2 regions of the Micromonospora sp. WMMC250 genome follow, and region 2 is predicted to be linked to the other one. Evidence: riboswitches for the same ligand, from Rfam matches in the RefSeq annotation. Region 2 holds a riboswitch; the other holds the start of a gene.
What was found. A riboswitch is a leader RNA that binds a small molecule or an ion and turns the genes downstream of it on or off. The one in region 2 is predicted to bind S-adenosylmethionine.
Positions count from the first base shown of each region.

Region 1: it holds a riboswitch for S-adenosylmethionine, as region 2 does, so the genes downstream of both, O3438_RS12580 (ABC transporter substrate-binding protein) here and thrC (threonine synthase) in region 2, are expected to answer to the same signal.

Region 1 is NZ_JAPZBJ010000002.1:2,874,915-2,889,442, forward strand. It holds gene O3438_RS12520 (hypothetical protein) at 1-388, shown strand, start outside; gene O3438_RS12525 (hypothetical protein) at 588-959, shown strand; gene O3438_RS12530 (DUF72 domain-containing protein) at 978-1,889, opposite strand; gene O3438_RS12535 (DinB family protein) at 2,044-2,547, shown strand; gene O3438_RS12540 (amylo-alpha-1,6-glucosidase) at 2,567-4,630, opposite strand; gene O3438_RS12545 (SCP2 sterol-binding domain-containing protein) at 4,627-5,034, opposite strand; gene O3438_RS12550 (NAD(P)-dependent alcohol dehydrogenase) at 5,180-6,226, shown strand; gene O3438_RS12555 (mycothiol transferase) at 6,242-6,751, opposite strand; gene O3438_RS12560 (2'-5' RNA ligase family protein) at 6,830-7,345, shown strand; gene O3438_RS12565 (hypothetical protein) at 7,524-7,715, shown strand; gene corA (magnesium/cobalt transporter CorA) at 7,731-8,861, opposite strand; gene O3438_RS12575 (amino acid transporter) at 9,051-10,991, shown strand; SAM riboswitch class IV at 11,078-11,189, shown strand; gene O3438_RS12580 (ABC transporter substrate-binding protein) at 11,465-12,331, shown strand; gene O3438_RS12585 (amino acid ABC transporter permease) at 12,371-13,144, shown strand; gene O3438_RS12590 (amino acid ABC transporter ATP-binding protein) at 13,141-13,887, shown strand; gene O3438_RS12595 (Na+/H+ antiporter) at 13,935-14,528, opposite strand, start outside.
Region 2 is NZ_JAPZBJ010000002.1:5,475,890-5,490,417, forward strand. It holds gene O3438_RS24695 (alpha/beta fold hydrolase) at 1-1,065, shown strand, start outside; gene O3438_RS24700 (ABC transporter permease) at 1,065-1,958, shown strand; gene O3438_RS24705 (DUF4232 domain-containing protein) at 1,968-2,654, opposite strand; gene O3438_RS24710 (DoxX family protein) at 3,118-3,567, shown strand; gene O3438_RS24715 (ArsR/SmtB family transcription factor) at 3,854-4,159, opposite strand; gene O3438_RS24720 (DMT family transporter) at 4,251-5,219, shown strand; SAM riboswitch class I at 5,288-5,423, shown strand; gene thrC (threonine synthase) at 5,434-6,720, shown strand; gene O3438_RS24730 (GNAT family N-acetyltransferase) at 6,987-8,006, shown strand; gene paaN (phenylacetic acid degradation protein PaaN) at 8,057-9,730, shown strand; gene O3438_RS24740 (GNAT family N-acetyltransferase) at 9,838-10,371, opposite strand; gene O3438_RS24745 (cold-shock protein) at 10,681-10,884, shown strand; gene O3438_RS24750 (hypothetical protein) at 10,980-12,167, shown strand; gene groL (chaperonin GroEL) at 12,440-14,062, shown strand; gene O3438_RS24760 (hypothetical protein) at 14,121-14,369, opposite strand; gene O3438_RS24765 (GNAT family N-acetyltransferase) at 14,449-14,528, opposite strand, start outside.

The DNA of each region.
Region 1 (14,528 bases), 2.6 Mb from region 2:
GGCCCAGTCCGGTGTTGGCCGGGCCAGCGCCATCAAGACCGCGTTGACGATCGGCGCGCTGGCGGTGACCGGTTACAGCCGACTGGTCGGCATGCGGTTGGAGAAGGCCGGTGGTCCGTCGGTGAGCGGCGCGACCGAGCCGAACCACCAGACGCCGGCGAGTGTGGCCTCCTCGCAGCGACAGATGAAGCTGCTCCAGTGGGCCATTCCGGCGTTGACCGGGACCCTGGTGGTGGTCACCGCGTACATGGGCGAGCAGCAGAAGCCGGGGCAGGTGTTCCGGGGGATGCTCGGGCGGGCCGGTGGGATGAGGGGCGCCTCGAAGACCATGATCAAGATGGCCGGGATGAGCAACGGCAAGCGGCCGATGGCGATGGCCGGACGCTGAACGTCGGGCCGGTGGGCGTCCCGCCGCCACCTCGACGGCGGGACACTCTCCGGCCCTACGCGGGCTCGTCGGCGTGAACGACGATCGCCCGCGCGGACGCGCACGACGGCACAGCGTCCCGTCGGTTCGCCGCTGTCGGCGGACGCGCAGGGACGGCACATCGTCCGCCGACGGCGGCGGACCGACGAGCGGGGTGGCCATGGCGGCGGACAGCGGACGCGGCGGCGACAACGACCGGCTGGAGCCGGAGGCGGTGAAGCCGTGGGGCACCGGCGACGGTTTCGACGCCGACGCGCCCTGGGGCACCGACGAGGACTCGCCGATGGACGAGGGCAGCGAGGAGACCGCGGTGCCCGGGGGACGGCGCGGGGAACGACGCGCGGGCGCACCGGCGGACCGACGCGACAGGGCCGGACGGCACGGCTTCGGCTCGGTGGAACCAACCCGTACACCGATGGCCGGACCGGGCGCCCCACCCGACCCGGCGCCCAGCGGACGGACCTTCCCGGACGACGCCGACATCGGCGAGTCGACGCAGGACGCGTTGCGCACCCGGGGCCGGCGCTCCTGAGCCGAGCGCCGGAGGCCGTCAGCCGGTGGCCGACGTGGCCCGCTCCCGGTCGTCGATCATCGTCTCGGTGAGCAGTTGCGCCAGCCGGGTGGCGTCACGTTGTGCCTGGCCGGCGCAGCAGTTGTTGAACAGCACGTGCAGGTCGTCCGCCTCGGCGGCCAACTCGGCCAGCAGCCCGGCCCAGTGCGCGAGCTCGCCCTCGGCGTACGCGTACCGGAACTTCTCCTGCTTGTCGCCACCGCCCCAGGCCTCGCTGTGGCCATGGAACCGGACGATCGCCGGCTGCGCCGTGGTGGTCAGGATCGGCGGCACCGACGACGGGTGCCCCTGCGGCATGTCCACGCAGACCAGGGACAGGTCGTGTTCGCGCAGCAGGTCCAGAGTGTCCGGTGTCGCCGGGCCGTCGAACCAGGAGCGGTGCCGCAGCTCCACGCCGACCCGCCACGGCCGGCAGCGCTGCGCCAGCTCCACGATCCGACGCTCGGCGGCAGCGCTGCGCACCAGCCACGGCGGGAACTGCAACATCACCGCGCCGAGTTTGCCGGCCGCCGCGATCGGGTCGAGGGCCGCGCGGAAACGGGCCCACAGCTCGTCGTACGCCTGCGGCGGCAGGTCACGTCGGCGGATCCGGCTCGGGCCGGCGGCCGGGCGTAGGTCCCGGGGCAGCGCGGCGACCGGCGTCGGGTGGCCGGTGAAGAGGCTGAAGGCCTTGACGTCGAAGGTGAAGTCGTCCGGGGTGGCGTCGACCCAACCGTGCGTGGTCTCGGGCACCGGGACCGCGTAGTAGGACGTGTCCACCTCGACCAGTGGGAAACGGCTGGCGTAGAAGCCCAGGCGGCGGGCCGGCGTGCTGGCCGAGCGCGGGTACCACCCGGAGCGCAGCAACGACTGGTCCGCCCAGGACGACGTGCCCACCTTGATGACACCCATGTCATTCAGTGGACAGCCACGGACGCGGATCGGCAACCGCTGGCGGGTGTCCGCTGGGCTGGGGTGTCGAGTCCGGGAAGTGTCGGTGCCCCGTCCTACTGTGACACCGAGCGGGTTTCCGAGGTTCGACCGCACAGCGACGAGGGGTGTCACCATGACCAGCACCGAGCAGCTCACCGGCGAGCGAGCCGACCTGCTACAGACGTTGCGCAAGCATCGGGGCTTCCTCCTGCACACTGTCAACGGGCTCACCGACGAGCAGGCGGCGGCCCGCCCCACCGCCAGCGAGCTCTGCCTCGGTGGCCTCGTCAAGCACGTGACCAACGTCGAGCACCGCTGGATGCTCTTCGCGGTGGGCGGCGCGGAGGAGATGGAGCGCGCCGAGATCGACTGGGTCGGTCAGTTCCGGATGGCGCCGGGCGAGACCCTGGCCGGGCTCGTCGAGCGCTTCCAGGAGGTGGCTGACCACACCGACGAGCTGCTCACCACCCTGGACCTGGACGCGGCGCACCCGCTGCCGCAGGCGCCCTGGTTCGAGCCGGGTGCGAGTTGGACGGTTCGGCGGGTGTTGCTGCACCTGATCGCCGAGACCTCCCAGCACGCGGGGCACGCCGACATCCTGCGGGAGTCGATCGACGGCGCCCGGACGATGGGCTGACACGCGGTTGCCCGGCCGCTCAGCGCAGGCGGGCACCGGGCCGGTGCGCCGTGGTCCGGTCCCTGGCGTAGGCGTCGGAGCGACCCCAGCGGCCGGGGATGTCGAGCAGCTCCAGCCGACCGAAGCCCTCCGGCACGGCAGGGTTGACCAGCAGGTTGTCCCCGGTGGGTCGCAACCCCAACATGGTGCCCAGCAGCATCAGCAGCGCCCCTGACGACCACGCCTGCGGGCGACCGGCGGCCGGCAACTGGACGGGATACTTCGTCAGAGACCGATCGTGGCCGGCGATCATCTCCGGCACGGCCCCACCGAGGGTGTGCGCCATGTCGAAGATACCGGCCGTGATCGTGGCCGCCTGGGCGTCGAACCGGTAGCGGCGCAACCCGGCGGCGATCAGGGCGTTGTCCGCCGGCCACACCGCGCCCAGGTGTGACCCCATCGGGTTGTACGGACGCTGCCCGGTGGCGAAGGTTCGCACCCCCCAACCGCCGAACAACCGCGACCCGACCAGGTGCTCGGCGACGGCCCCGGCGCGGTGGTCCGCGACGATCCCGCTCCACAACAGATGCCCCATGTTGGACGACAGCGCGTCGACCGGCTCGCCGTACGGGTCGAGCGCCAACGCGTAGTACTCCTGGTGTGGCAGCCAGAAGTCCCGGTTGAAGCGCTCCTTGAGCGCTGCGGCCTCCCGCTCCAGCTGGTCGGCGTAGGCGGGGTCGCCCCAGAAGTGCCGCGCCAGCCGAGCGCCACGCCTCTTCGCGTCGTACGCGTAGCCCTGCAACTCGCAGGTGGCGCGGGGAAAAGCCGGTTGGCGGCCGTGCGCATCGGTGATCGCGTCCGGGCTGTCCTTCCAACACTGGTTGACCGCGCCGCTGCGCTCGTTGCGGCGCTGGTAGCGCACGTAGCCGTCGCCGGTCAGGTCGCCGTACTCGTCGATCCAGTCCAGCGCCATGCGGGCCGGTTGGCGCAGCTCGTGCACCAGGGCCGCGTCACCGGACCAGCGCTCGTACTCGTCGAGCAGGATCACGAAGAGCGGGGTGGTGTCCGCCGCGCCGTAGTACAACGCGTTCGCCCGGTCGCCGAACGCGCCGGACTCGCCGTAGCGGAGGTGGGCCAGGATTTTGCCCGGCTCCTCGTCCAGGTCGTCGTCGAGTTGAGCGCCCTGGAGGAACGCCAGCATCCGCAGCGTCGCGGGGGTCAGCTCGGGGGTGAACGCCATCGTCTGCAGACAGGTGATGATGCTGTGCCGTCCGCACAACCACATCGTCCACGGCAGACCGGCGATCGGCACCCGCTCAGGGGACGACCACGGCTTGTACCGCAGTGCCGCCAGGTCGGCCAGGGCACCCCGGTACATCTCCTCCAACCCGTCGCGTTCGGCGACCAGCGTCGGGGCCTGCTCCATCCAGTTCGCCAGGTCCTCGCGCATCCCGCCCCGCACGGCCCGCTGGTGCGACTCCAGGGAGGCGCGTACGTCCTGGCCGCCCTCGCCGCCCATGTTCATGGCGACGTGCAGGTCGGTCTCCCACTTGCCGTCCGGGGCGACCCGGATCCGGAACGTCATTCCCTCCTCGTCCACGTCGACCGGGACCGTGCTCTGCACTGTGGTCTGGCGGACGAACCGCTGCCGCTGGTAGCGCAGCACGAGCTGGCGTCCGGCCGAGTCCGGGGTGATCTCGACGACCCGCTGCCGCAGGTGGCCGATCTCGGCGATGTCGGTGAAGTCGCTGCCCATCTCCACTCGGACGGTGAACTCGGCCGGTTCCGCCGAGTGGTTGAGCACAGTGATCTTCTCGTGCATGCAGTCGTGGATCGAGCGGTGCCGGATGATCGACACGTCGGCGTCGACGTAGTGGCTCGCCGCGCCCGGGACCAGGAAGAACCGGGTCTCGAAGTACGTCATGTCGTCGCGGGACAGCGCGTTGATCCGTTCGCCGTCGATCGTGAGCACCCAGTGGGACAGGAAACGCGTGTCGTACGCGAAGAGACCGACTGGTGTGCGCGCGTCGGCCTCGATGTCGCCCTGGGCGTCGCTGTTGGCGAACACGTTGCCGGCGATGACGTGCAGCAGTTCCTGCTTCACGATCGGCCCTCCCGAGCGGCCGTGGCGGTCCGACGGGCCAGGGCGGCCCGACCCAGCTCCCGAGGGTGGCGGGCGCCGGCCGGCCCCGCGAAGATTCGCCGCAGCACCAGCAGCAGGCGCATGTCGCCCTGCATCGTCAGCTCGTTGCGCAGCATCGCCGCGCCGGGATGCAGCTCACCGTTGACCATGCTGTCGAACACCCAGCGGTCGGCGCGGACCACCAGGTCGGCGTCGTCAGCCGAGCGGGTCACCTGGACGTGCTGGTCGGCGACGCGCAGGTACCAGTGGTCGGTGCAGCCGTCGCTGCGCACGTCCAGCCGCAGCGTTCCCACTGTGGTCTCCGGCAGGTCGGGGCGCCGACCGTCGTCCAACTGTTGCAGGTACTGCTCCGCCGTCGCGCCCATCAGGTCCCCTCCCCCACGGTTCTCCGCAGGATCGCCCGCGCCCGGGTGAGGCCGGTTCACCCGAAACGGGTGAGGCGCACCGCCGGCCAGTTTGGGCCGCTGCGAAGGGGGCAGCCGCCGACTCTGTCGAGCGAGGGAGCACCGGATGCGCGCGCTGCGGTTGCAGGACTGGAGGTCGACGCCGGAGTTGGTCGAGGTCCCCGACCCGACTCCTGGGCCGGGTCAGGTGGTGGTCCGGATCGGCGGTGCCGGCGCCTGCCATTCCGACCTGCACCTGATGGACGAGTTCGAGCCCGGCACCATGCCCTGGAATCCACCATTCACCCTCGGCCACGAGAACGCCGGCTGGGTGCACGCCCTCGGCGACGGGGTGACCGGGCTGTCCGTCGGGCAACCGGTGGCCGTCTTCGGCGCGTGGGGCTGCGGCACCTGCGCCCGGTGCCGGGTCGGTGTCGACACGTACTGCGAAAACCCGTCCGGCGCGCCGGTGCCGAGCGGCGGCGGCGGGCTCGGACTGGACGGGGGCATGGCCGAGTTCGAACTGGTCCCGGACGCGCGGCACGTCGTACCCCTGCCGGAGGGGCTGGATCCGGCTGACGCCGCGCCGCTGACCGATGCCGGGCTCACCCCGTACCACGCGATTCGCCGCTCCTGGCCAAAGTTACCGCCCGGCAGCACGGCCGTGGTGATCGGAGTCGGCGGGCTGGGGCACGTGGGCGTACAGATCCTGAAGGCCACCACCGCCGCCCGCGTGCTCGCGGTGGACAACCGCCCCGAGGCGTTACGGCTGGCCGAGGAGTGTGGCGCCGATCGAACGATCACCTCCGGTCCGAGCGCCGCCGAGGAGATCCGGCAGGCCACCGGCGGTCGGGGCGCCGACGTGGTGCTGGACTTCGTCGGCACCGATGCCACCCTCGCCCTGGGCGTGGCGACGGCCCGCACGGTGGGCGACCTGACCATTGTGGGTCTCGGCGGGGGCACCCTGGCGGTGTCCTTCTTCTCCGTGCCGTACGAGGTGAGCATCGCGACCACCTACTGGGGTAGCCGCCCGGAACTGGTCGAGGTGCTCGACCTGGGCGTCCGTGGGCTGATCCGGCCGACGACCACCCACTTCGCGCTGGAGGACGCGCTCGACGCGTACCGGCAGATGCGCGACGGCACGCTGGAGGGCCGGGCCGTGATCGTGCCGTGAGCCGGCCGGGAGCGGTCAGCCGGTTTCGAGCAGTCCGCGCAGGTAGGCGGCCTGACCCACGTGTTGCAGGTCGTCCTCGGCGACGCTGACCAGCCGGACGCCGAGGGTGACCGGCGGGTCCCACGCCTCGTCGACGACGCGGTCCAGGTCGGCCGGGCGCAGGCCGGCCAGGAACGTCCCGGTACGCGAGGCGACAGCACCGTAGTAGTCGATCAACGCCTGCGCACTCTCCGGCCGCACCGCCGCGACCTGCGCCGGCGAGTGCCCGTAGCCGGTGTCGTCGGGGTCGGCGGTGAGGCCGAACCGGGCCGCCCAGTCGCCTCCCACCCAGATCTGCTCGGCGTCGAGCACCTCGGCGACGTGATGGTCCTGCACCCGGGTGAGGTGCCAAACCAGCCAGCCGATCGAGTTGTGGCCGGGTGCCGGCTCGTGGTGTAGCTGCTCCGGGCTCAGGCCGTCCACTGCCGCACGGACGAGGTCGGGCAGTCGGTTGTACGTCTCGGTCAGCAGATCACTCACGTCCACCGGGTACGCCTCCTGTTCGGTCTGCGCTCAGGTACCGCCGAGCGCGGTCGCCCAAACCTCGGCCGCTACGGTGATCAAATGGTCGCGGCGGTGGAGTTGTACCTGGATCCGGATGCCACCCGCCGGATCCGGGTGCTGTGGGACGCGCTGGAGACCGAGGGCGTGCAGAGCATGCGCTCCCTGCTGGAGCAACGTCACCGTCCGCACGTCTCACTGGCGGTGGCGCCCCGGTTCGACCCGGAACAGGTCGCCGCGGCCCTGCACGGGACTGTCGTGGCCGCTCCCCTGCGGATCGAGTTCCAGCACGCCGGCCAGTTCGTCGGTCGGGTGCTCTGGCTCGGTCCGACGCCCACCCCGGAGCTCCTGGCCCACCACCGCACGGTCCACGACCGGCTCGCCGCAGCCGGCATCCCGTTGGCCGAGCACTACCAGCCGGGCCGCTGGGTGCCGCACTGCACGCTCTCCATGCGGGTGCCGAACGCGCTGATGGCCGCCGCGGTGCGCCGCTGTCTGGAGGTGTTGCCGCTGACCGCGACAGTGGTCGGGGCGGCCCTCACCGACCACGCGCGGGGCATCGCCCACCCGCTGCCCTGACCCTCGACGAAAATGTCCGGTTTGGCGGGCGACAGTCGGGAAACCGAAAAGAAGCGGTGGTTATGCGGCCTGACGTGGGATGGTTCGACGTAGATGCCGTCCCGCCGAGCGCGTTTCGCCCGGCCGGCGGCGCGGGGTCACGCCGCGCTGCCCACGGCGGCTTCGACGAGGAGGGGCAGTGCCTATGCAGGCTCAGCGCAGGCCACCGCGAGCGGAGCGGAGCCAGAGCCGGGACGACCGGACCGCCGGCGGTATGACCGGGGCGGCCACGCCCCTGACGATCTGGGCCGCCGCCGTCCTGCTCGGCCGGATCAGTGCCGGCGACGACGACGTCGAGGACGAACGGCACATCCTGCGCGGCATCGAGTGATCCTCAGCGGGCGGCTCACAGCCAGCCGCGCCGCTTGAAGATCAGATAGAGGGTGCCGCAGACCAGCAGCATCAACAGCAGCGCGAAGAGGTAGCCGAAGCGCCAGTGCAACTCCGGCATGTGGACGAAGTTCATGCCGTACACGGTGCCGATGAGCGTGGGAGCGAACAGGATCGCCGCCCAGGACGAGACCTTCTTCAGCTCCTCGTTCTGCGCGTAGCTGGCCGCCGTGAGGCTCCGCATCTCCTCGTTCTGCTGCTGCGAGACGAGTGTGGCGTTGACGGTGAGGATGTTCTGCAACAGGTGCCGGAACCCGTCCACCCGTTCCACCACCTGGGTCAGGTGGTCGGTGACGTCCCGCAGGTAGCGGCGTAGCTCCTCGTCCGTGTCGGCACTGCCCGCGCCGTCGGCCAGCGCGTCGAGCACCGCGAGCAGGGGTCGCGCGGCGCGCTGGAACTGGATCACCTCGCGGCTGAGGCCGTAGATGCGCCGGCTCGCGTTCGGGTCACCACCGAACACCTGGGTCTCGATCTCGTCGATGTCGTTCTCCAACCCGGCCACGACCGGCGCGTACCCGTCGACGACCTGGTCGAGGATCGCGTACAGGACCGCCTCGGGGCCCCGGGCGAGCATCTGCGCCTCGACCTCCATGCGCCGCCGCACCGCGGCCAGGTCCGGCGCCTCACCGTGCCGGACGGTGACCACGAAACCCGGCCCGATGAACAGGTGCAGCTCGGAGAACTCGACCTCCTCCCGGAGGTCGTCGTAGCGGGCGGCGCGCAGCACCACGAACAGGGTCTCCCCGTAGCGTTCCAGCTTGGGTCGCTGGTGGGCGTTGATCGCGTCCTCGACCGCCAGGTCGTGCAGGCGGAACTCCCGCGCCAGCGAGGTGATCTGCTCGATGTCGGGCCGGTACAACCCGATCCAGGCCATCGCGCCGTCCTGCTCCTGCAGGCAGCGGTACGTCTCGGCGAGGCCGGACGGGGAGGCGAACCGGTGTCCACGGATGTAGACGGCGCTGTCCACCAGGCCACCGGTGGGCCTGGTGGGGGACTCCGAGGGCGGTGGCACGCCGACCCTGGTCTCGTACTCGTCGAGTTGACGACCGAAGCCCCCACCGGGGCGGAAGCGACGGCCACCGACCATGCCCTGTCCCCTCCCCGGTGACGCCCGGTCCGGCACGACTCCCGCCACCCCGGGGGCCGCTGCTTCCCCCCTGTCCCGCGCCCGAAACCCGGTGTGACGCGGGGTGGGTTCCCCGCACCGGCGGACGGGCACCCCACCGCGGGCGGATACTCACGGTTACCAGGGGCGGGACTGACGGGGGACGCGCCGGTGGAGGTCGACAAGCGCGCGGGCCGGCTGCGGGATTGGCTGCTGCGTGCCGGCGCCGAGGAGCCCGTGCAGCACCAGGGGCCGCACGGACGCCCACCGGAGCACCGGCACCACCCCTGGTGGAAGGTGATGTGCCTGACCGGTGTCGACTACTTCTCGACGCTGGGCTACCAGCCGGGCATCGCGGCGCTCGCCGCCGGGGCGCTCTCGCCGGTGGCGACCCTGGTGCTGGTGCTGGTGACCCTGCTGGGCGCGCTGCCGGTCTACCGACGGGTGGCGGCGGAGAGCCCGCACGGCGAGGGCTCCATCGCGATGCTGGTACGCCTGCTGAGCTACTGGCCGGGCAAGTTGCTGGTGTTGGTGCTGCTCGGCTTCGCGGCCACCGACTTCATCATCACCATCACCCTCTCGGCCGCCGACGCCACCGCGCACATCGACGAGAATCCGTTCTGGCCCGGCGGGCTCAAGGGACACGAGGTGCTGCTCACGTTGCTGCTCGTGGCGCTGCTCGGCGCGGTGTTCCTCAAGGGATTCACCGAGGCCATCGGGATCGCCGTCGTCCTGGTCGCGCTCTACCTGACGCTGAACGCGGTGGTGATGGCCGACGCGCTGTGGCGGGTGGTGACGCACCCGAGCGCGGTCGAGGACTGGACCACCACGTTGACCACCGGACACGGTGATCCGTGGATGGTGGTCGCCCTGTCGCTGTTGGTCTTTCCGAAGTTGGCGCTGGGTCTGTCCGGCTTCGAGACCGGCGTGGCCGTGATGCCGAGCGTGCGCGGCGACCCGCAGGACTCCGAGGCGCGACCGCTGGGCCGCATCCGGGGCGCTCGCCGCCTGCTCACCACGGCCGCCGTGACCATGAGCGTCTTCCTGATCACCAGCAGCGTGACGACCACGATCCTGATCCCGCCGGAGGCGTTCCAGCCCGGCGGGCCGGCGAACGGCCGGGCGCTGGCCTACCTGGCCCACGCGCATCTCGGGGAGGTGTTCGGCACCGTCTACGACCTGTCCACCATCGGGATCCTCTGGTTCGCGGGGGCGTCGGCGATGGCCGGGCTGCTCAACCTCGTACCCCGCTATCTGCCCCGCTACGGCATGGCCCCGACCTGGGCACGGGCGGTCCGGCCACTGGTGCTGGTCTTCACGGCGGTGGCGTTCCTGATCACGGTGGTCTTCGAGGCCAGCGTGGACGCACAGGGCGGCGCGTACGCCACCGGGGTCCTGGTGTTGATCACCTCGGCGACGACGGCGGTGACCCTCGCGGCGGTGCGGCACCGGCAGCGCGGCCGCACTGTCGCGTTCGGCACCATCGCGGTGATCTTCGTCTACACCACGCTGGCGAACGTGGTGGAACGTCCCGACGGCGTCAAGATCGCGGCCTGTTTCATCGGCGGGATCATCGTGGTCTCGCTGCTCTCCCGGTTGTCCCGCGCCTTCGAGCTGCGGGTCGACCACGTCGAACTGGACCCGGTCGCGACCCGGATGATCGACGGGCGCGACGGGCGGCGGATCCGCCTCATCGCCCACGAACCCGACGGCCGGGGCGCGGCGGAGTACCGCGCCAAGCTGGCGCAGACCATGGCGGACAACGACTTCCCCGACGACAGCGACGTGCTCTTCGTCGAGGTGCGCGTCACCGACCCGTCGGACTTCGAGACCGAGCTGGTGGTGACCGGCAGCTTGGCTGCCGGCCGTTTCCCGGTACTCAGCCTGACCAGTTCCGCGGTGCCCAACGCACTCGCCGCCCTGCTGCTGGAGATCCGCGACCGGACCCGTCGGCGCCCCCACATCTACTTCGAGTGGACCGAGGGCGGCCCGGGCCGCAACGTCCTGCGCTACCTGGCGTTCGGGCAGGGTGAGATCGCCTCGGTCACCCGGGAGATCCTGCGTCGTCACGAGCCCGATCCGCGCCGACGCCCACACGTGCACGCCGGCTGACGGGAGCGCCGGCCACCCATCTCCCCTGGTGAGCGTGGTCATAACGACTGGACGATCCACCCGTGCCTGCTGCTAGCCTCGGCGCAGGTCATGAGCGCCAGCGCGAAGCCCCGGCTCGCTGGCCGGCAACCCTCCTCCGCGGTGGGGTGCCCCGGGTGAAGACCAGGCACCGACAGGACGTCGGTGCAAGCGTGGCCTGGCACCCAGGTCAGCACAGACCCGGGAGAACCATGCGCATCCTCAGCAGCACTTCACCGACCGACATCGCGGACGTCCGCGCCGGTCGGCCCTCGCCGGCACTGACCCGGCGGCGGCACGTGGACATGATGCGAATGTGCAGCGCCGCGTGTCGTCGCGGCACCACGCACTAGCGCAGCCCTCCTCCCGAACCTCCCTCACCGGTACGCCCATCGGGCGCACCGCCGGCGACGCACATCCGTGCGTGCCGGGACGCGACCTTTTCGGAGACACCCGTGCGACTTCTTCCTGCCCTGACCCGTGCCACCGCCCTGGGCGCCGCCGCCGTCCTGGCCGCCACCGCGCTCACCGCCTGCGGCGGCGACAGCTCGTCCGACACCAGCGCCAACCCGTACGGCCTGGCGCAGCCGGGCGTGCTGCGGGCCGGCACCCTGACCGACGCCCCGCCGAACGTGTACCTCGAGGACGGCAAGTTCACCGGCTTCGACAACGACCTGCTGACCGCCGTGGCCGGCAAGCTCGGCCTCCGGGTCGAGTTCGTCGGCACCGACTTCTCCGCGTTGCTCTCCCAGGTCAACAACCACAAGTTCGACGTCGGCAGTTCCTCGATCACCATCACCGAGGCGCGGAAGAAGACAGTCGACTTCGGCAACGGCTACGACTTCGGCTACTTCGGCCTGGACGTCCCGGCCGGTTCGCCGATCACCAGCTTCGACCAGCTCGCCGGCAAGCGGGTCGTGGTGGTGCAGGGCACCGTGCAGGACGACTACGCCACCGGAAAGCAGCTCGACCCGGTGCGGGTGCCGGACTACAACGGCGCGATCAACCAGCTCAAGGCCGGCACCGCCGACGCGTGGATCGCCCCGGCGGAGATCGGTGAGAAGTCGGCCGCCGACAGCAACGGCAAGATCACCGTGGCGGCCAAGCAGCTCAGCCCGGCACCGACCGCGTACGCCGTCGCCAAGGGCGGCGACAAGCTGCGCGAGGCGCTGAACAAGGCTCTCGACGAGGTCATCGCGGACGGCACCTGGAACCGGTTGCAGTCCCAGTACTACCCCGGCCGACCGATCCCGGCGGACTTCAAGCCGGGCAGCGGAGCGGTCACGGTGGCACCGTCGGCGTCGGCGTCGGCCGCGTCCTGAACCGGTGACGAGCGAGCAGGACGGTAGGGGAGACGACCGATGGATCCGTTGAGCACCCTGTGGGAGACGTTCTTCGACTGGGAGGCGATGGGCGAGGCGCTGCCCGAGATGCTGACCGTCGGGTTGCCGAACACGCTGATCCTGGCGGTCTCCGCCGCCCTGCTCGGCTCGGTGCTGGGCCTACTGCTGGCCGTCGCCGGGATCTCCCGCAGCCGGTGGTTGCGCTGGCCGGCGCGGGTCTACACCGACGTGTTCCGGGGGCTGCCGGCCGCGGCGACGATCCTGTTGATCGGCGTCGGGCTGGCACCGCTGGGCATGCAGGTCTGGGGACCTGACCCCTACCCCTTGGGGATCCTGGCGCTGTCGCTGATCGCCGCCGCGTACATCGGGGAGATCTTCCGCTCCGGCATCCAGTCGGTGGAGGCCGCCCAGTTGGAGGGCGCCCGCGCGCTCGGCTTCTCCTGGGGCGACGCGATGCGGCTGGTGATCATTCCGCAGGGCATCCGGCGGGTCCTGCCGGCCTGGGTCAACCAGCTCATCGCACTGATCAAGGACTCCAGCCTGGTCTACTTCCTCGGCCTGGTGGCCAGCCAGCGGGAGCTGTTCCGGATCGGGCAGGACTACGCGGCCACCACCGGCAACGAGTCCGCGCTGCTCCTGGCCGGGCTCTTCTACCTGGCGCTGACAGTTCCGCTGACACACGTCGTCAACTGGATCGACAGGCGGTTGCGCCACGGACGGCCAGCCGTCGCGCCGACCGACGAGGACGACGACCTCCCGTTGCCCGCCACTGTCCTGGGAGACCGGCGATGACCAGCGACACCACCACCACCTCGGTCAGCCTCGACGTACGGGACGTGCACCTCGCCTTCGGGCCGAATCGGGTGCTGCGCGGCGTCGACCTCACCGTGCCGCGCGGGGGGACGGCCTGCGTGATCGGCCCGTCCGGGTCCGGCAAGTCCACCCTCCTGCGCACCATCAACCGGTTGATCGAGCCGGACCGCGGCGACGTGCTGTTGGACGGGCGCAGCGTGCTGGCCGACGACCCGGACAGCCTGCGGCAGCGGGTCGGCATGGTCTTCCAGCAGTTCAACCTGTTCCCGCACATGAGCGTGCTGCGCAACGTCACCCTCGCGCTGCGCCGGCTCCGCAGGCTCGGCGAGGACGAGGCGGAGGCCGTGGCCCGGGCCCAACTGGACCTGGTCGGGTTGGCCGGCAAGGCCGACGCCCGTCCGGCTCAACTCTCCGGCGGTCAGCAGCAGCGGGTGGCGATCGCCCGGGCGTTGGCGCTGCGGCCCGAGGTGATGCTCTTCGACGAGGCCACCTCGGCGCTCGACCCGGAGCTGGTCAAGGGCGTGCTCGGGGTGATGGCCGACCTGTCCGCCGCCGGCATGACCATGGTGGTGGTCACCCACGAGATGGGCTTCGCCCGGCAGGTCGCCGACACCGTCGCCTTCATGGACCGGGGCGTGGTGCTGGAGGCCGGCCCGCCCGAGGCGGTCTTCGAACGGGCCGAGCATCCTCGGCTCCGCCGGTTCCTGTCCCAGGTGCTCTGAGCCGCGGCGGCTCCCAGCTGCTCTGAGCCGCGGCGGCACGTCGGCGGTCACTCGTTGGGTCCGCGCCCCAGCAGCCGGATCTCCTCGTTGTCCAGGGCGGCCTGGAGCTCCTGGAGCACTAGGTCGTCGATCTCCCGGTTGTCGCGCAGGCGGGTGACTTCCCGACGTTTGTGGGCGAGGACGCGCAGGCGCAGCCGACGTTCGAGGCGGCGCTCCTCGGCGGTGCTCCCCCCGCTCTCGTTGAGGTCCTCAAGGTGCCTCTGGTACTCGGCTCGGAGCCGATGGACCGACTCCTCCTGCGCGCCGATCTCGGCCGCCACCTGGGGCAGCGCGGCGAGGCCCGCCTCGGTGGCCCGCCGCCGGGCATGCCGGGCCTCGTCGACGCGTTCGGGGTCGCCGACCAGCCCCGCCCAGCGCACGACCAGCGGCAGGGTGGTGCCCTGGAGCAGCATGATCAGCACGATCACCAGCGCGGTGACGAAGATGATCAGGTCGCGCTCGATCACCGGTTGACCGGCGACGGTCACCGTCGGTACGGCCAGGGCGGCAGCCAGCGACACCGCGCCCCGGAACCCCGACCAACCGGCGACGGTCCCCACCCGCCAGGCCGAGGGCCCCTGGCTCGGGTCCATGATCCGGCG
Region 2 (14,528 bases):
GAGCCGATCCCCACCGCCGCGACGCTCTGGCGCTGGGTGCTCGCCGGCCTGCTCGCCGCCATCGCGGTCGGGCTCGTCGTGGTCGTCGCAGTGGTCCGCCGCCGACACCGTCGCCAGGACCGCTCGGTGCATCCGGAGTACGCGGACACCCCGTTGGCCGTGCGCGCACTGCGCAAGGAGTACGCGGACGGCTTCGTCGCCGTGTCGAACGTGGACTTCGAGGTGCACCCGGGTCAGGTGGTGGGTCTGCTCGGGCCGAACGGTGCCGGCAAGACGACCACCCTGCGGGTGTTGATGGGGCTGACCCAGCCGACCGCCGGGGAGATCTACGTCTTCGGTCGCCGGCTGGTGCCCGGCTCGCCGGTGCTGTCGAGGATCGGCGCGCTGGTCGAGGGGCCCGGTTTCCTGCCGCACCTGTCGGGTCTGGAGAACCTGAAGGCGTACTGGCGAGCCACCGGGCGGCCGTGGGAGGACGCGCAGTTCGACGCGGCGTTGGAGATCGCCGGCCTGGGCGACTCGGTGCACCGGAAGATCAAGAACTACAGCCACGGCATGCGTCAGCGCCTGGCCATCGCCCAGGCCATGCTCGGCCTCCCCGAGTTGCTGGTGCTGGACGAGCCCACCGACGGGCTCGACCCGCCGCAGATCGCCGAGATGCGTCGGGTGCTCCAGCGCTACGCCACAGACGGGCGGGCGGTGCTGGTCTCCAGCCACCTGTTGGCCGAGGTCGAGCAGACCTGCACCCACGCGGTGGTGGTGAACAAGGGCCGGATCGTGGCGTCCGGGCCGGTGGAGGAGATCGTGGGCGAGTCACCGAGCGTGTTGTTCGACGTCAGCGACCAGGTGGCGGCGCGGGCGGTGCTGGACCGGCTGCACGGCGTCCGGGTGCTGCCGGAGAGCGACGGCCAGTTGGTGGTCGACACCAACGGCACGGCCCGCAGCGAGGTGGTGGCCGAGCTGGTACGCGCCGGCATCGGGGTGGACCGGGTGGTGCCCCGGCGCCGCCTGGAGGACGCGTTCCTCGCCCTGGTGGGCGAGAACTCTCGGGGAAGCGGTGACCGGTGATGGCAGGCTCTTCCGTCGAGACGCCGCTGGGCGTCACCGACCCGGCCGGCGCGGCCCGCGGTTACCGGGCGTCGGCCACCATGCCCTTCGCGGCGGAGTTCCGCCGGCAGGCGTCCCGGCGGCGTACCCAGTTGGCGCTCGGCTTCATGGTGCTGCTGCCGCTGATCATCCTGATCGCCTTCCAGTTCGACTCGGGCGACGACGACAACGGCCGCAACGAGTTCTCCAGCCTGGTCGAGTTGGCCACCTCGGGCGGCCTCAACTTCACCCTGTTCTCGATCTTCGTGTCGGCGTCGTTCCTGCTGGTGGTCGTCGTCGCGCTGTTCTGCGGTGACACGGTGGCCAGCGAGGCGAGCTGGGGGAGTCTGCGTTACCTGCTGGCGGTCCCGGTGCCCCGGGCCCGGTTGCTGACGGTGAAGCTGGTGGTCGCGCTCGCGTACTCGGGACTGGCCCTGCTGTTGTTGGCCGGCACCGCGCTGCTGGTCGGGACCCTGCGGTACGGCTGGTCGCCGCTGCGCAGCACCGTCGCCGCCGAACTGGAACCCACCGAGGGGCTGCTCCGGTTGCTGGCGGTGCTCGGCTACCTGGCGGTCGTACTCCTGGTGGTGGCCGGGCTGGCGTTCCTGCTGTCGGTGACCACCGACGCCGCGTTGGGCGCGGTCGGTGGGGCGGTGTTGCTGTGGATCCTGTCCAGCATCCTGGACCAGATCACCGCACTGGGCGCGGTACGCGACTTCCTGCCCACCCACTTCAGCACCGCCTGGCTGGGATTGCTGTCGACCCCGGTGCAGACCGACGACGTGGTACGAGGCTGCGTCTCGGCGATCAGCTACGCGACGCTGTTCTGGGGGTTGGCGTTCTGGCGCTTCACCCGCAAGGACATCACGTCGTAGCCGCTGCGCTCACAGCCGACCGTCCGGCGGGCTCACCGACGACGGCACCGCGCTCGGTGCCGGCGGCGGGGCCGGACGCGTCGGCACCGGAGTGGCCGGGTCGGCCTTCTTCCAGGCGCTGACGCCGATCCGGCCGGTGTTGCCGAGGTCGACCGGCCCGTCCGGGTCGACGTCGGCGGCCGGTTGCCCGGCAGCGGGTGCGACAGTCAGGTACTTCCCGTTCGTGGCGACCACTGTCGAATCGGTGACGAGGTTGCGCCAGAGCACCACGGCGGTGGCCCGCTCGGCGGGGGCGAGGGTGACCGGCCGGGGCGGCTGGTCGAAGCCCGAGGTGATCTCCTTGGCACCGTTGACCACGCGCAGCATGACCGGCTCGCGCTGTTCGTCGAACAGGTGCAGGATCGGGTACCCGTCGAGCTGGTAAGGGCGGTCGCCGCAGTTGACCAGCTCAAGGCCGAGGGCGCGCAGGCCCATCGCGGCGTCCGACCCGGTGGACCGGATCCGCACGCCGGAGGCCGGGCACGCCGCCAGCGGCTCGATGCTGGCCGATGGGGTGGGGCTCGATACGGTCGGCGGCGGACCCGTCGGGTCTCCGCCCTGGCCGCGATGGTAGCCGGGGGTGCAGGCGGTGAGCAGAAGTGCCGCCGCGACCGCTGCGCCGGCCCGTCGCCGTGCTGCCGTATGGCTGGAGATCATCTGTCGATCCTCACCCATCGAGGTGTCCCACCGCTGCCCGGCCCTCGCAGCGCCGGGCGGGCGTTCCAGTCCGGCGCTTGCGCCATCGCGTCGCGGCTCGGTCGCGCCGCAGCAAGATCGTGCTGGATCCTGGAGGTAGTGGCGTTCAGTCCGTTTGAAGCCACTACCTCCAGGATCGAGCGTGACCTTTGACTAGCGGCCCTCCTGCCTCGGGTGCGGGGCAGCTGGACAGGTGCCATCCACACTATGGGAGCGTGCCCACGAAGTGCTCGCCGGTGTTGTTTCGCGCATTGGTGCAGGTCGGTGGCTTGGCAGCCTCCTCGCGCCGCACGGAGCGCTCGACGCGGAGCGCTCGACGGCGGTACATTCCGACCGGGGACTTTCCCACTAGCAAGGAATTTATAAGCTTCGATACGTTCATGCCTCACATTGAAGAGATCTGTTTCCTTCGATGGAGGTACCCATGAACGTCACTCGGCTCGGCGGGCCGACCCTGTCCCTGTTCCGCATCGTGATCGGTCTGCTGTTCGCGCTGCATGGTCTGAGTTCGGTCTTCGGGTTGTTCGGCGGCAACCCCATGACCGGCCAGGCGGTACCGGTCGGCACCTGGCCCGGCTGGTGGGCCGCGCTGATCCAACTGGTCTGCGGCATCCTGGTGCTGGTCGGGCTGTTCACCCGACCCGCCGCACTCCTCGCGTCCGGCTCGATGGCGTACGCCTACTTCGTCGTGCACCAGCCGGACCACCTGCTGCCCCTGCACAACGGTGGCGAGCTGTCGGCCCTCTTCTGCTGGTCGTTCCTGCTGGTCGCCGCGCTCGGCGCCGGCCCGTGGGCGCTCGACTCACTGCTCTTCCGACGCCGCGCCGACGCTCCGCCGTCCTCGGTGGCCGAACCCAGCCCGGTATCCGTCTGACCGCACCCGTTCCGCGCGTCGCCGGAGCCCCGACGAGGTGGTTCCGGCGACGCGCCCCGGGGGAGGCGACGCCCCCCGGGGGAGTGGTCTTGGGGAGTGAGCCGTCCGGTGATGCCGTGAACGATTCAGCTCCAAAGGATGCGCGGGAGAGGTCGGACCCGCGGCCGAACGCGCGGCCGGGCCGGTGGTCGGCAGATCGGTCGGCCGGCGCAATCGGCCAGGCCGGTGAGCGAGAGGCCGGTGAGCGAGAGGCCGGTGAGCGGGAGGCCGGTGAGCGGGAGGGCGGTCAGGCCGACGGGCGGGAGGTGAGGACCGCGTCCAGGAGGCCGGGGTAGAGCTTGTCCACCTCGTCGCGCCGGAGCCGCACCAGGCGGCTGGTGCCGGCGGCGCGGGTGCGGGTCAGGCCCGCCTCGCGCAGCACCTTGAGGTGGTGGCTGCGGGTCGCCTTGGAGATGCCGAAGTCGAAGCTTCCGCAGGCGGCTTCGCCGCCCTCGGCGAGCGCCCGGACGATCTGTAGCCGCACGTCGTCGGCGAGTGCGGCCAGCACGGCGGTGACCGGTACGGCGGACAGTTCGGGTTCGTGCGGCTCCATGTGACCAGTGTAACCGTTGTTCGACAATTCTCGAACAAGCTCCTACTGTCGGTGTCGTTAGTTCGACGACACTCGAACATTGGAGCTGCCGATGCGATCCCGCGCCGCCGCTTACCCGCTGATCGCCGTACTCGGCTGGGGGGTGATGTTCCCGGTCCTGGCCAGCGCGTTGCACCGGGTCGACCCGCTCAACCTGACCACCGCCCGTTACCTCCTCGCCGCCCTCGTCCTGGTCGCCATCCTGCTGCTCCGCGAGGGTGCCGACGCGCTGCGGCCGGGTGCCCGGACGGCCGAGGTGGTGGTGCTCGGAGTGGTCGGCTTCGCCGGCTTCAACGTGCTCACCAACCTGGCGCTCGAACACGCCGCCCCGCAGCAGGTGTCGCTCTTCGTGGCCACCACCCCGGTGATCACCCAACTGGTCCGGTGGGCCCGGGACGGCGTACGCCCGAAGCCGCTCCTGCTGGGCCTCTCCCTGGTGGCGCTCCTCGGCGTCGGCCTGGTGATCACCCGCGGCAGCCTGGCCGGGCTCGGTCAGTTCGGTGTCGGCGGTCTGATGATGATCGGCGCGGTGCTCGGCTGGGGCATCTACACGCACGGCGCCAGCCGCTTCGGCGGGTGGTCGCCACTGCGCTTCACCACGCTGACCGCGCTCGCCGGCACCGCCGCCATGCTGGCCGCGAGCATCGCCGCGGACGCCGTCGGCTGGCAGCACGCGCCGGCCGCCGCCGACCTCGTGGCGGTCACCCCACAGTTGGCGTACGCCGTGATCGTGGGAGCTGTCATCGCGGTGCTGGCCTGGAACACCGGAGTGCAGCGGCTCGGCGCCGCCAACGCCGCGCTGTTCATGAACCTGGTCCCGGTGACCACGTTCGCGGTGCAGATCGCCCGTGGCTACCGTCCGGAGCCGGTCGAACTGGTCGGTGCCGCCGTCACCATCGCCGCGCTGGTCGCCGCGAACCTGGCCAACCGCCCCCGGACCCGGGCCTCGTCGCTGCCCGCCGCGAGCGCGGTCACGGACCCGATCGCGGTGACCGACCGCGAGGCGGTGAGCGCCCGCTGACCCACTACCTGGGATCAGCGGTAGCTACTGCCGACAGCGTTGTCCTAGACTCGACGGCACAACTGCACACCTCATCCAGAGGGGCTGAGGGATACGGCCCGACGACGCCCCGGCAACCACCCCGCGCGCTCACCGCTGAGCGACAGGCGGGGCAGGTGCCAATTCCGTCCCCGCCGCACCGTGCGATGCGGGGAAAGATGAGAGGACTCTCGACATGACGTCGACGCTCGTCGCCTCCGGCATCGACACCTCCGCCAGCCCGGCCCGAGCCCTGGTCTGCCGTGCCTGTTCGGCGCGCTACCCGCTCGTGGCCCAGCACGCCTGTTACGAGTGTTTCGGCCCGCTGGAGGTCGACTACGACACCGCCGCCCTGGCGACGGTCACCCGGGAGCAGATCGAGGCCGGGCCGAAGAACATCTGGCGGTACGCCGCACTGCTCCCCGCCGGTCAGGACCCGAGCACCCGGGTCACCCTCGACCCGGGGCTGACCCCGTTGGTGGCGGCCCCGCACCTCGCCGCCGAGCTGGGCATCACCGCGCCACTCTGGGTCAAGGACGACAGCGCCAACCCCACCCACTCCTTCAAGGACCGGGTCGTCTCGGTGGCTCTCACCGCAGCGAGGGCGCTCGGCTTCACCCGGTTCGCCTGCGCGTCGACCGGCAACCTGGCCAACTCGGTGGCCGCGCACGGCGCCCGCGCCGGAGTGCCCTCCGTCGTCTTCGTCCCCAGCGACCTGGAACAGGGCAAGGTCATCACCACCGCCGTCTACGGCGGCGGGCTGGTCGCGATCGACGGCTCGTACGACGACGTCAACCGGCTCTGCGGCGAACTAGTGGAGACCGACGAGTTCGAGGACACCGCGTTCGTCAACGTCAACGTCCGGCCGTACTACGCGGAGGGCTCCAAGACTCTCGGCTACGAGGTTGCCGAGCAGCTCGGCTGGAGGATCCCCGCGCAGGTGGTCATCCCGATGGCCAGCGGCGAACTGCTCACCAAGATTGACAAGGCGTTCACCGAGCTGGTGGAGATCGGCCTGGTCGAGGCGCCGGCCGGCGGGTGGAAGGTCTTCGGCGCCCAGTCGGCCGGTTGCAACCCGATCGCCGTCGCCCTGCACGACGACGCCGACTCGATCACCCCGGTCAAGCCCACCGGCATCGCCAAGTCGCTCAACATCGGCGACCCGGCCGCCGGCGTCTACGCCCTGGAGGCGGTCCGCCGCACCGGCGGTTGGATGGAGTACGCCGACGACGACGAGATCCGCGCGGGCATCCGTGATCTGGCCCGCACGACGGGTGTCTTCGCGGAGACCGCCGGCGGTGTGACGGTGGCGGTGCTGCGGAAGCTGGTCGAGTCCGGTCGGCTCGACCCGACCGCGGAGACCGTGGTGTTCAACACCGGCGAGGGCCTGAAGACCATCGACGCGGTGGCCGGTCAGGTCGGGCCGACCCACCACATCAAGCCCTCGCTGCGGGCGGCCCGCGACGCCGGTCTCCTCGGCTGATCCCGCATCGTCCAGACGGAGGCAGGGCGATCCGCCGGGTAACTGGGTTTTCGCTGTGAGTGTGGAAAACCCGCCGCTACGGACTTGACGGCAGGAACCGGACGGCGCAAGATGCTCCGTGCGGGAGGGCATTTCGCCGAAGACTTTTGAAGTTCTTACGACCCAACGCCGGAGGCGTTGTGCGAGTGTCCCTCCCGACCACGTTCGATCGGGCCAGCGAGTAATTTGCTGGCCCGATCGCTTTTCCCGGGTGCACGCTCAGCGGCATGAGCATCACCATCACGTCGTTCGACGGTGCCGACCCGGGTGCGGTCGACGAGGCGTACCGGATCGGGGCGGCGGCCAACGACGTCGACCTGCCGGACTTCCCGCCCTTCTGCCGGCGGCGCTTCGACGCGCTGGTCCACACGCCGATGCCCGGCACCCGGTCGCTCTGGGCGCTGGCCCGACTCGATGGTGTGTCAGCCGGATATCTCCAGCTCGACCTGCCCCAGTTGGACAACACCGACAACGCCACCGTCGAGCTGGTGGTGCGCCCCGACCTGCGGCGGCGGGGCGTCGGCCGGGCGCTGCACGAGTACGCGGTGCGTCTGCTCCGCGAGCACGGGCGCAAGAGGGTCGTCGCGATGGCCGTCTCCGCGCTTCCCGGCGGGCCGGCGCGGTCGGCGGCTGGTGACGCCTTCGCCGCCGCCACCGGCGCGAAGTCCGCGTTGGCGGAGGTGCGTCGCCGGCTCGACGTCGGCGGGATCGACCGGGTCGCGTTGCGTGCGGCGCTGGCCGAGGCCCGACCCCGAGCCGAGGGCTACCACTCGGTCTGCTGGCAGGGAGCCACCCCGGAGGAGTACGTAGCGGACGTCGCCTATCTGGACGGCCGGCTGCTCATGGACGCTCCCATGGGCGACGTGCAGTGGGAGCCGGAGCAGGTCGACGCCGACCGCATCCGTGGCAACGAGCGAGCCCTGGACGCCAGGGGGCGGCGGCGCTACCACCTCGGGATGCGACACGAGGCGTCCGGCCGGCTGGTCGCCTGGACCCTGCTGGACATGGGCGCGTCCGCCGACTGGCACGCGTTCCAGCAGATCACCATCGTCGACCCGGCCCACCGTGGGCACCGGCTCGGCCTGATCGCCAAGGCCGAGAACCTGCACCACCTGCTCACCCACGAACCGGCGGTCCGCGTGATCGACACCTGGAACGCGGCGAGCAACAGCTACATGGTGGCGATCAACGAGCAGCTCGGCTTCCGCCCGGTGGACGCCTGGACCGACTGGCAGCTCACCCTCTGACGGGTATCGGCGCTACTGCTCGCGGACCTGTGTCATGCATGATGGCGGACATGACGGAGACCCCGCATCCCCTGTACGAGAGGCACGCCGACACCCTCAACCGTGCGCTGACCGCGATCACGGAGCGGGGCTACTGGTCCGCCTATCCCGAATCTCCCAGCCCCCGGGTGTACGGCGAGACCGCCGCCGCCGACGGCAAGGCCGCCTTCGAGGCGTACCTCGGTGGTGATTTTCCGCTCGACCAGCCGGGCGCCGGCGGGCGGGTCGCCACCGAGACGAGCCCGTTCGGGGTGGAGTTGGCGGTGCGGTACCCGCATGCCGGTCCCGGCGAGCTGGTGAGCGCCGCCTCCGCCGCGCTGCCCGCGTGGCGCGACGCCGGCCCGCAGGCCCGGGTGGGTGTCTGCCTGGAGATCCTCGACCGGCTGCACAAGCACATCTTCGAGCTGGCCAACGCGGTGCAGTTCACCAGCGGGCAGGCGTTCGTGATGGCCTTCCAGGCCGGCGGCGCGCACGCGCTGGATCGTGCCCTGGAGGCGCTGGCGTACGCGTACGCCGAGATGACCCGGCACCCGGGCACCGCCGGTTGGGAGAAGTCCGCAGGCAAGGGCGACCCGCTGCGGATGACCAAGACGTTCCACGTGGTGCCGCGTGGGGTGGCGCTGGTGATCGGCTGCAACACCTTCCCGACCTGGAACTCGTACCCCGGGCTGTTCGCCTCGCTGGTCACCGGCAACCCGGTGATCGTCAAGCCGCACCCGCGCGCGGTGCTGCCCCTGGCCATCACTGTGAAGTACGCCCGGGAGGTGCTCGCCGAGGCCGGCTTCGACCCGAACCTGGTCATGCTGGCGGCCGAGGCCCCCGGTGAGAAGCTCGCCAGTGACCTGGCCCTGCACCAGGCCGTCAAGATCGTCGACTTCACCGGTTCCACCGAGTACGGCGACTGGCTGGAGACGCACGCCCGGCAGGCGTCGGTCTACACCGAGAAGGCCGGTCTGAACACCGTCGTCATCGACTCCACCGACGACTTCGCCGGCATGTGCCGCAACCTCGGTTTCACGCTGACCCTCTACAGCGGTCAGATGTGCACCACCTCGCAGAACATCCTCATCCCGGCCGGCGGCATCGAGACCGACCAGGGGCACAAGAGCTTCGACGAGGTGGCCGGCGGTATCGCCGCCGCGGTCGGCAAGCTCACCGCCGACCCGGCCCGGGGTGTGGAGCTGACCGGCGCCATCGTCAACGACGGGGTGTTGGAGCGGCTGGCCGAGGTCACCAAGGTCGGCGAGCCGGTGTTGGAGTCGCGGGCCGTGGACCACCCGGCGTACGCCGACGCGGTGGTGCGTACCCCGACGATCGTGAAGCTGGCCGCGGACGACACGGAGACGTACGGCCGGGAGTGGTTCGGGCCCATCTCGTTCACCATCGCGACCGACTCGACGGCGCACAGCCTGGAGCTGCTGCGTCGCACGGTCGGCGAGAAGGGCGCGCTCACCGCCGGGGTCTACTCCACCGACGAGTCGGTGCTGGACGCCACCGAGGCGGTCGCGGTCGAGGTGGGGGTGCACCTGTCCTGCAACCTCACCGGCGGTGTCTTCGTGAACCAGTCGGCGGCGTTCTCCGACTTCCACGGCAGTGGTGCCAACGCGGCGGCCAACGCGGCCCTGACCGATGGCGCGTACGTGGCGAACCGTTTCCGGATCGTCCAGTCCCGACGCCCGGCCTGACGCTCAACGGCCGAAGTGATCAAGAGGTTTGCGTCAGCGCGAGGGCGATTCCTGACGCAAACCTCTTGATCGCCGGTCGCTGGTGGGGGGCCGGGGGAGGGTGGGGGTCAGGCTGGGCGGCGCATTTGGAGCTCTGTCATCGCGGGGATGTTGGGGTGGGGGACTCGTACGCCGGTGTCCTCGAAACCGAGCCGTTGGTAGGCGCGGTAGGCGCGGTCGTTGCCCACCACGACCTCCAGCAGCAACTCCGGTCGGCCGCAGGACCGCGACCAGGCGGCCACACCGTCGATCAGCTCGCCGAGCAGGCCACTGCCCCGCCAGGTCGGCGTGACGTACACGGCGTAGATCACGGTCAGCCCCGCCTCGGCCGGGGCGATGGTGCCGCCGGCGTGCCCGACCAGCCGTCCACGGCCCGGGTCCGCGACGAACTGCGCGTTGTTCGGGCCGGCGGAGGTGTACGCGACCCGCGCGGCGTACTCGGCGTGGGACCGGGCCGCCGCGTCCGCGATCGTCTCCAGGAAGGCCAGCGGCGCGTCGGCGAGCATCTCCAGGCGTAGCGCCCGCATCCGGGCGGCATCCATCGGCCGAACCCGGCGGATCTCCGCCTGCCGCAGGCCGGGCGAACCGGTGTCGATGGTCATGTCCGCATGCCTACCACAGGCGGATCCGGTGTCCGGCCGCGCCTCTCAGCCGCCGGTAGCCCATAGGCCGTCACTGCCATCCACCACCCTGGATGCCGTGGATCGGAAAACGGGTCCGCCGACATGATCCAGCCGCCCTGAAATATGCCCGATTTGCGGTCGTGCACGGCTGTCACTCCTCGTGTAGCGTGCGATTTCGGTCACCGCTTTCAATGGCCGTCATCGATTGCTGAGGCGGTGGTCCGATGGCGTCCGGCTGTGCCGGTGCGCCGGGCAGGCAACGCCGCACAGAGTGAGGGAAGTGGCACCGTGGCACAGGGTTCCGTGAAGTGGTTCAACGCCGAAAAGGGTTACGGCTTCATCGCCGTCGACGGCGGTCAGGACGTGTTCGTCCACTTCTCCGCTATCGAGATGGACGGCTACAAGGCGTTGGAGGACGGCCAGCGGGTGGAGTTCGAGATCGCGCAGGGCCAGAAGGGTCCGCAGGCGGAACACGTACGCGTCATCGGCTGAATGTCGCGCACCCGCAGCCCCGCGCGTCGGGGCAGCGGCACGGGCGCGCAACCGGGAAGATCGTGAACCGTTCCAGCCGATGCTGAGGAGCGTTCATGACCGACCAGCCACCCTCGTCCACCCCACCCTCCGGGTCGGGTGAGCCGGGCCCGTCCGACCCGACCCAGAGCCAACCCGGCCCTGCCGGTCCGCCGCCGGGTGGGGAGCCAGGCGTGCCGCCGGCCGGCCCTCCGCCGGGGTGGGACCACGCGCAGGGCACCTGGGGTGCGGGCGGTCCGCTGCCGGGTGCGGATCCGGCGCAGGGCACCTGGGGTCCGCCGCCGCAGGGTTGGGTGTTTCCGCCCACCGGGGGCTACCCGCCCGGTGCCGGTCCCTACGGCGGGCAGCAGTGGCAGCCTGGGCCGCCGGTCGGGTGGTACCCGCCCGGTTACGGCTTCGACCCGAACGATCCCCTGGTCACGCCGCCCGGTGCCGGCATCGGCGGCTGGTTCAGCAGGTGCGGAGAGGTGCTGCGCCGGGGCTGGCGGCAGTTGGTGCCCATCATGCTGCTCACCCAGGTGTTGCCGGCGGCGGTGCTGTCGGTGATCTCTCTCGGGTTGGACCCGTCGGCCACCTGGGCGGCCGAGGTCGAGACGAGTTCGACAGCGGCGCTGCCGGACAACTTCGTCGCGGAGCTGGCGGGTCTCCTGGCCGTGCTGGTCGGCGGAAGTTTGGTGATCGGCCTGGTGCAGGCCGTCGGGTGGGCCGCCGGCAGCTGGGTGATCACCCGGCAGGCCGTCGGTCAGCCGGCCGGCCTCGACTCCGCGCTGCGGTACGGCCTTCGTCGGGCGCTCGGGCTGTGGGGCTGGACCCTGCTGGTCAGTCTGCTCATCGGCATCGGAGTCTGCTTCTGCGTCCTACCGGGCATCTACCTGGCGTTCGCGCTGAGCATGGCCGGCCCGGTCTACCTCTTCGAGCGCCACAACCCGATCGGCCGATCCTTCCGGATGTTCCACGACCGGCTCGGCCTGCTGCTCGGTCGGGTGGCGCTGGTGGCCCTCGCGGTGATCGTCGTCAGTTTCGTCGCCAGCACCATCGAAGGGTTCGGCACCGCCGCGTTCGGTACGGACCCCTTCGCCTCGGCGGGCACCGCGGTCGGCGCGGTGGTGGTGATCGGAGTCACCGCCGTGCTGGCCCTGCCGGCCCACCTCGCCCAGTTGATCGGTCTGCTGCTCACGTACACCGAGCAGCGCGCCCATGAGGCGCCGGTGAACGCTGCCGGACTGGCCGCGGAACTCGGCTGAGCGGCCTCATCGTGCTTGCACTCGGCAGGGGAGAGTGCTAAACAAGTCATTGGCACTCGCATACCGTGAGTGCCAATGGTCGGGACGGTGGGGCCAGGTTGCACCGGCGTGGAGACGCCGGGGCGGCACATGGCCGGTCGTCGCGGGCTATCCGGCCCGGCCGAAGGACGTCGTCGTCGCCAGGTGGCGACGTCCCAAGGTGCGTACACCAGGCGGCCCATCCGAGGCACACATCTCGGGTGGCCCGTGAGTGTCCAGGAGGACAACGCCGTATGGCCAAGATGATCGCGTTCGACGAAGAGGCGCGCCGCGGCCTCGAGCGGGGCATGAACCAGCTCGCCGACGCCGTAAAGGTGACCCTCGGCCCCAAGGGCCGCAACGTCGTGCTCGAGAAGAAGTGGGGTGCCCCCACCATCACCAACGATGGTGTGAGCATCGCCAAGGAGATCGAGCTCGAGGACCCGTACGAGAAGATCGGCGCTGAGCTGGTCAAGGAGGTCGCCAAGAAGACCGACGACGTTGCCGGTGACGGCACGACGACGGCGACCGTCCTGGCCCAGGCCCTGGTTCGCGAGGGCCTGCGCAACGTGGCCGCCGGCGCCAACCCGATGGCCCTGAAGCGGGGCATCGAGGCCGCGGTCGCGAGCGTCTCGGAGGAGCTGTCCAAGCTCGCCAAGGACGTCGAGACCAAGGAGCAGATCGCCTCCACCGCCTCCATCTCCGCTGGTGACAGCACCGTCGGCGAGATCATCGCCGAGGCGATGGACAAGGTCGGCAAGGAAGGCGTCATCACCGTCGAGGAGAGCAACACCTTCGGGCTGGAGCTGGAGCTCACCGAGGGTATGCGCTTCGACAAGGGCTACATCTCGGCCTACTTCATGACCGACCCGGAGCGTATGGAGGCCGTCTTCGACGACCCGTACATCCTGATCGCCAACAGCAAGATCTCGTCGGTGAAGGACCTGCTCCCGATCCTGGAGAAGGTCATGCAGTCGGGCAAGCCGCTGCTGATCATCGCCGAGGACCTGGAGGGCGAGGCTCTCGCCACCCTGGTGGTCAACAAGGTCCGTGGCACCTTCAAGTCGGTCGCCGTCAAGGCGCCGGGCTTCGGTGACCGCCGCAAGGCCATGCTGACCGACATCGCCATCCTCGCCGGTGGCCAGGTCATCAGCGAGGAGGTCGGCCTCAAGCTCGACGCCGCCAGCCTCGACATGCTGGGCCGCGCCCGCAAGGTCGTGGTGACCAAGGACGAGACCACCATCGTCGACGGTGCCGGTGACGCCGAGCAGATCCAGGGCCGGGTCAACCAGATCCGGGCCGAGATCGACAAGAGCGACTCCGACTACGACCGGGAGAAGCTGCAGGAGCGGCTGGCCAAGCTGGCCGGCGGCGTTGCGGTCATCAAGGTCGGCGCGGCCACCGAGGTCGAGCTCAAGGAGCGCAAGCACCGCATCGAGGACGCCGTTCGCAACGCGAAGGCCGCCGTCGAGGAGGGCATCGTCCCGGGTGGTGGCGTCGCGCTGGTCCAGGCCGGCAAGACTGCCTTCGACAAGCTCGACCTGGTCGGCGACGAGGCGACCGGTGCGAACATCGTCAAGGTCGCGCTGGACGCCCCGCTGCGGCAGATCGCCGTCAACGCCGGCCTCGAGGGCGGCGTCGTGGTGGAGAAGGTCCGTAACCTCGAGTCGGGTCACGGCCTCAACGCCGCCAACGGCGAGTACGTCGACCTGCTGGCCGCGGGCATCATCGACCCGGCCAAGGTGACGCGCTCCGCGCTGCAGAACGCCGCTTCCATCGCGGCGCTGTTCCTCACCACCGAGGCCGTTGTCGCGGACAAGCCGGAGAAGACCCCGGCTGCCCCGGCTGGCCCGGGTGGCGGGGACATGGACTTCTGAGTCCAGTTCCGACACACCGAACGGGGCGGGCCGCTGACGCGGTCCGCCCCGTTCGTCGTCAGGTCGGTAGGGGGCGCTGGTTGCGCCGTTTCCGCGTCCGGTCGTACGGCGGAAGCAGCTGGATCGGGGCGTCCACCATCTCGCGCGGCTCCTCGACCACCGGCGGCTCCCCGTCGGTGGTCATCTCGGCAAGTTGCTCGGCATCGCCGTAGTCGAGCCGGTCGAACGGCAGTTGGCCGGGGAGCTCGCCGACCGGTTTCCAGGTGATCGGCGGGCCGTCCTCGGTCTGGTCGTCATCCGTGGTCATGGCTGCCTCCTCTACCGAAACGGTAGGGGGCGTCGATGGCCCGATGCGGGCGAATGGATCCATGTCCCGTTTGACGTTTTTATTCCGTCAACGTCCGTCGGTACAGGAAGAAGACCCGCTCGATCCAGGCGCCCGCGCTGCCCGAGTAGAACGGCACCG